Regions from separate parts of the Tardiphaga sp. 841_E9_N1_2 genome, predicted to be linked through region 2. Evidence: predicted binding sites of a transcription regulator. Region 2 holds the regulator's gene; the other holds the start of a gene.

The links. The regulator LexA, encoded in region 2, represses DNA repair genes until DNA is damaged. The targets are predictions, from matches to a motif close to TGTTCNNNNTGTGTTCNG.
Region 1: the regulator LexA is predicted to act here: its motif matches at 1,958-1,975, upstream of radA (DNA repair protein RadA).

What each region holds. Positions count from the first base shown of each region.
Region 1 covers NZ_JBPWQC010000001.1:1,786,993-1,790,237, reverse strand. Annotated here, with positions in the region: gene AB8A50_RS08550 (CvpA family protein) at 1-233, opposite strand, end outside; gene radA (DNA repair protein RadA) at 472-1,932, opposite strand; gene AB8A50_RS08540 (hypothetical protein) at 2,404-2,670, shown strand; gene AB8A50_RS08535 (hypothetical protein) at 2,947-3,245, shown strand, end outside.
Region 2 covers NZ_JBPWQC010000001.1:1,034,843-1,038,087, reverse strand. Annotated here, with positions in the region: gene AB8A50_RS04860 (Orn/Lys/Arg decarboxylase N-terminal domain-containing protein) at 1-135, shown strand, start outside; gene AB8A50_RS04855 (GNAT family N-acetyltransferase) at 157-726, shown strand; gene lexA (transcriptional repressor LexA) at 1,029-1,751, shown strand; gene AB8A50_RS04845 (ComEC/Rec2 family competence protein) at 1,769-3,245, opposite strand, start outside.

The DNA of each region.
Region 1 (3,245 bases), 750 kb from region 2:
ATCAGCGTGCCGATGAACACGCCGGCCACCACCACGATGCTGGCAACGGTATCGTTGTTGAAATAAGTTTTAGCGGTCGGGAGCAGCTTCTGGAAAGCAAACAAGGTGACCAGCGCCGCCGCGCCCCAGGCCGCGATCGACAGGATCTCGCGCATGAAGCCGCGGACCATGGCCAGCAGGCCGGAGATCAGCATGACGCCGAGCAGGACAAGGTCGAGAATCGTGATCGGCATCGGCTGGTCAGGTCCGCTCGTGAATCAGAAACCGCGAATCGGCACAGGCGGCCGCTTCAGGTGACGGTGATATGGCACGTCTCGCAAGGCCGGAAAACCGCTATCGGCCGCAAGAGCACACCTGATCACACCATTGTTCCGCTTTCGGCAGAGTGCCTTAACGGAGCGTGTTGCACATCTGCGCAGTCTGTTGCGCGCGCATTCTATAGCGGCCGCAGCAGCGCAGGTCACGCCGCTGTCAGCCGTCCTGGCGCTTGAATCGCGCCGGTACGGTATTTTTCTCGGCATCTGTGCTTTTGCTGTTGTCGCGCGTGGGTTTGACGCCGCGCGCAGCGATATCGGCGACCAGCGAGGTCAGGCCGCCGATGGTATTCAGCGACAGTCCGGCGTCGCCGCCGGGGTCGCCGCGTGCCGATTCCGGCAGCACTGCGCGGCCGAAGCCGAGTTTTGCCGCCTCTTTCAGCCGCGCCGAGGTCTGCGCCACCGGGCGCACGGCGCCGGACAGCGAGATTTCGCCGAAATAGACCGCGTCGGTGGGCAGCGGCGCATTGCACAGCGACGACACAAGCGCTGCGGCCGCGGCCATGTCGGCGGCCGGCTCGTTAATGCGCAATCCGCCGGCGACGTTGAAATAGACGTCGTAGCCCGACAGCTTGACCCCGCAATGGGCCTCCAGCACGGCCAGCACCATGGACAGCCGGGAGGAATCCCAACCCACCACGGCGCGGCGCGGCGTGCCTAAAGTCGTCGGCGCAACCAGAGCCTGCAGTTCCACCAGCACCGGGCGGGTGCCCTCCATGCCGGCGAAGACGGCGGTGCCCGGCGAGCCGAGATCGCGATCGGACAGGAACAGTTCGGACGGGTTGGAGACCTCGCGTAGCCCGAGTCCGGTCATCTCGAACACGCCGATCTCGTCGGTGGGGCCGAAGCGGTTCTTCACCGCGCGCAGGATGCGGAACTGCTGCGAGCCTTCCCCCTCGAAGGACATTACGGCATCGACCATATGCTCGACCACACGGGGCCCAGCGATCTGGCCGTCCTTGGTGACATGGCCGACCAGGATGATGGTGGCGCCGGATTTTTTGGCGAAGCGAATGAGCGCCTGGGCCGAAGCACGGACCTGGGTGACAGTGCCCGGCGCGGATTCCACCGTGTCGGTCCACATGGTCTGGATCGAGTCGATCACGATCAGCCGCGGCACTGTGCCTTCGGACAGCGTGGCGACAATATCCTCGACCGAGGTCTCGGACGCGAGCTGCACCGAGGCGTCTGCAAGGCCCAACCGCGACGCGCGCAGCCGCACCTGTGCCACGGCTTCTTCGCCGGAGATGTAGACCACGCGGTGGCCGGCCCGCGCCATCAGGCTGGTGGCCTGGGTCAGCAGCGTCGATTTGCCGATGCCGGGATCGCCGCCGATCAAGAGCACCGAGCCGCGCACGAAACCGCCGCCGGTGACGCGGTCGAGTTCGCCCATCCCCGAGGCAATGCGCGGCGCATCGTTGCTCTGGCCGGTCAGGCTTTCGAGATTGAAGGTGCGCCCCTTGCGCTTGGAGCGCGCGCTGACCGGAATCGAGGTGACGCCGGTGGTGTCCTCCTCGGCCAGCGAATTCCACTCGCCGCAGGCGTCGCACTTGCCCTGCCACTTGTTATAGGCGGCACCGCAGTTCTGGCAGACGAAGGAAAGGAGGTTCTTGGCCATTGGCGGAGGGAATCGCGGCTGTGGGTGTTTTTGGTTTGTTCTCTTGGTCTACGCGGTTGAACGGGGCATTTGCAAGTTTCTTCTCGAAGGGTTCGCCAGCCTTGCCGGGTGGGACGCATTGACCGGCACATGGGCAAGGTCTATTTGGTTGCCAAATTCCGACGCGCGAGAACTGGTCGGCAATGTCGGCCTGGATCGCCTTTGCCGCGGCGATGCCGGAGGTGCAGCCTCTGCAGTGGTCCTGTTCAACTTGGCGATTGCTTACGCTCGGTAGACGCGCCGCGAGCAGAATCCAGATGCAAGCAGTGGTGAGCAATCGAGGCTGCTCGACCAACCAGCTGAGCCGCAGTCCAGCGCTTCGCGAGGCCAATTTGTTCCGCGCAGGAGCTCGCGTGGAACTGCCATGCGACGAATCCTTCATTAACCTCCGCCCGATAGCCTCACCGCAGTGACGTCAGCGTGAGGTGTGCCGTGCGTATTTTGATAATCGTGCTGGGTGCAGCGACGCTGGCGACGCCGGTACTTGCCTCTGACTACCGTGATGCGCGCTATCGCGCCGGCACCGCGCGCTATCCCATCACGATGGATACCGGCATTCGCGCGCCGCCGCCGCTTTACTATGTGGAAGCGCCGCCGCGTTATGTGCGGGATCTGAGAACGGGCGAACCGGGCCAATGGGTGGTTCGCCAACCGAGTGTGTTCGAGCAACTCTTCGGGCTGCCCCGCGACGGTTATTAAGATAGTCCGCAGGGACCGGTTGATCTCACGCTGCGCCGGGCTGTGAATCCGAACGCAGCGCAATGTGCCTGCCTTGGCATCCTCATATGTTGCCGTCATCAAATCTTAAGCACGTTCATCAAGGTAAATATCAGGACCGCGTTGACCGGTGGTGGTGCTTGGCTAAGTGTCGCGCATCAGAGCGATACGAACCCATTTCAAACAAGCTCGCGACGGGGTCTCATCATGACAAAATTGATTGCTGCTGCGATGTTCGCCACTGTCGCCGGAATGGCGATGCCCGGCGTTGCCTCGGCTGGCTGCTATAATTGCTACGCGCCACCGCCGCCGTGCCAGACCTGCTATCAGCAGCAGGTGGTGCCGCCGCAGTATCGCACGGTCGAAGAGACGGTAATGGTCGCTCCCGGTCGCACTGTCGCGCGCCGCACGCCAGCGCAGTACGAGACGGTGATGGTGCCGAAGACCGTGATGGTCGCGCCTGCGCGCGTCGATTACGAGCGCATTCCGGCGCAATACGCCACGCAGCAGCGTGTGCAGATGGTCGCTCCGGCGCAGGTCTATTACGCACCGGTGCA
Region 2 (3,245 bases):
ATGATCGATTATCTCAGGATGTTCGAGACCTGCTTCAACACCTTCCCGGGCTTCGACGTCGAAATCCAGGGCATCTACCGCAAGGTCGACGCCAATGGCCGGATCCGACTTTACACTTACGTGGTCTCCGAATAGGGAGCACGTAAGGAGCCTGATTTGCCAACGGAACTCGAACAGCCGGTCGTCATCCGACCATCACGCGACACCGACGTCGATGCCATGCTGGCGATCTATCGCCGGCACATCCGGCAAGGCGTCGAGGAAGGCGTCAGCGACGCCGACACGCCGCAGCCCGACGATCTCAGAGACCGGCGCAAGAACCTGCGCAGCAAACGGTTCCCGCATCTCGTCGCCACGCAAGGCGGCGAGGTCGTCGGCTACGCCTATGTGGTGCTGTTTCGGAAGCGACCGGCCTATCGCTACACGGTCAAGCATTCGATCTATATCCACCACGGACATGTCGGCCGGGGCATCGGCCGGCTGTTGATGCGCGAGTTGATCGATGTCTGCGCGGCGGCCGGCTTCCGGCAGATCATCGGCTATATCGATGCCGACAACACGGCCTCGCTCGGCTTACATGAGAGCTTCGGCTTTGCCCGCGTCGGCTTGCTGCCCGGCGTCGCCTATCGCTCCGGCCGCTGGGCCGACACGATCATGGTTCAGCGCTCGCTGGCGACCGGCTCCACGACTCCGCCGCCGCCCATTGGGCGCGTGACGTCCGCGTAGCCCAAGCGACCGCGGAAGCATTTTCCATGTCCGTCGAGGATCGACGACTGGTGAGGAACAGCCTCCTCAAACCTCACTCAACGTGCGTTCTGTTGACGGCAAATTAAGCATTGCAGAACACATATGGAACATATAGTGTTCGTTCATGATTTGTTTCGAGATTCTGTGGCTTTGAGTAGTTTGAGAGTGCCCGAACTCGCGCAACCGATCTTCGAACGATCGTCTCTGGATTGAGGCTCACCGTTCGAAGGCCCTTTTAAACGCACGCGGCGGCCGACACCGTCAACTGAGGATGGCTTCAGATGCTCACGCGCAAACAATACGAACTCCTGCGATTCATCGATCAACGGCTGAAGGAAGCCGGCGTCCCGCCCTCCTTCGACGAGATGAAGGATGCGCTCGACCTGCGCTCGAAGTCCGGCATCCATCGTCTGATCACGGCGCTGGAAGAACGCGGCTTCATACGCCGTCTGCCCAACCGCGCCCGTGCCATCGAAGTCATCAAGCTGCCAGAGCTCGGCGCGCCGGTCACCGGCGGCACCGGGCGCCGCGGCTTCACGCCCAGCGTCATCGAAGGCACGCTTGGCAAGGTGCGTTCGGCCGCCAGCATCGCCAGCAACAGCGGTGATGATGACAATGGCCGCACGGTTGCTATCCCGGTCATGGGCCGAATCGCGGCCGGTACGCCGATCGAGGCGCTGCAGACCCGCAGCCACACCATCAGCATGCCCGCGGACATGCTCGGCTCCGGCGAACATTACGCGCTCGAAGTGCGCGGCGATTCCATGCAGGACGCCGGCATTCTCGATGGCGATACCGTGCTGATCCAGCGCAACGAGAGCGCCGACACCGGCGACATCGTGGTGGCCCTGATCGACGACGAGGAAGCCACGTTGAAGCGCTTCCGCCGCCGCGGCGCGTCGATCGCGCTGGAGCCCGCCAACGACGCCTACGAGGTCCGCATCCTGCCGCCCAACCGGGTGCGCATTCAGGGCAAGCTGATCGGCCTGTATCGCCGCTACTGAGATTGCGCCTCGGCGGATTACTGATCTTCGGGTTGAAGATCGGTTTCCGCTGGCGTCGCATCCACCGGCCGGTTTTGTGGCGTGCGACTGTTCTGGATCAGATCGTGCTGGGGCTCATCGGGGATGGCGCGCGACCACGGGCGGTCCAGGCCACGCGGGCGCACGGCATCGATGGTAAAGCCGTTCGCGGTTCGCTGCAGGCTCACCGCACCATTTCGTTGCAAGCGATCCTGATCGATCACCAGCGCCCTGCAATCCCTCGGCGATTGTCTCGTTGTGATGATGAGTGCCGCTTTCTCGCAATCATCTGTGAATGCATCCGGCTGTAAAACCAGCGCCACCAAAGCGCCATCGGCCAGCGCCGCGATGCACCCGTCGCGGTCGCAGGACACACCGTGGCTGAGGGAGGCATCCGTTGGCAGCCGGGCGTCGGCATCACCGGCAAGCCACTCCTTCGCGAGAAACGCATCCTTGGCGCTGCGCATCATATGCAGGCGCCCCTCCCTGCCCCGTACCGCAACGCTGTGACCGTCACCCGAAATCAGGACATCCGGCTGCTTGACCAGCAACGCCCAGACAATCGAGAGCGCAAGCACACCAAGCCCTGCGAGGCGCAACGGCGTGCGCAGCAATCCCAGCACGATGATGCCGATACTGGCTGATATCAGCGGTCCCGTCCCGAAGGCCGGCATCCGGCCGATGGCGCCGGGCAAGGCTGCCACCCATTGCGTGACGACAATCATCCACTGGATGCCGACATCCATCAGCCGCCAGAACACACCGTCAAAGCCAAACGGCATGGCCACCAAACCGAGAATACCCGTCGGCATAACCAGTGCCGAGACCACCGGCATCGCCAGGAGATTGGCGACGACGCCATAAGGCGTGACGCGATGGAAATGAAATGCGGCATAGGGCGTGGTGGCAAGGCCCGCGACCAGCGAAGCCAGTACGAGCATCGCGATCTCGCGTCCGCCCCATAGCGCCACGCGCGCGGTCGCGGAATGATCGGGCGAGGCAAACAGCGCGGGCATGCCTATCTGCACCAATGCGACCAGCCCCAGCGTCGCCGCGAATGACATCTGAAAACTCGGATGCACCAGTGCTTCCGGCGCCACGATCAGCACAACCATTGCTGCCACCGCCAGCGTACGGAACGTCACCGCCCGGCGATCGACCATGACTGCCATCAACACAACGGCCGTCATGAAAAAGGATCTCTGTGTCGCGACTTCGGCACCTGACAGCAGCAAATAGAACAGTGCTGCGAATAACGCCGCAGCCGCTGCGACTTTCTTGATCGGGAATGTCACCGTCAGGACAGGGATCAGTGCCAGCAGTGCGCGTATCGCAAAGAACACCACGCCGGCGACAACGGCCATGTGATAGCCAGAGATCGACAACACATGACCGAGGCCGGAGATGAACATCGCATCATTGACGTCAGCCGAAATCGCATCGCGGCGGCCCGTGAGCAGCGCCGTGGCAATGGCG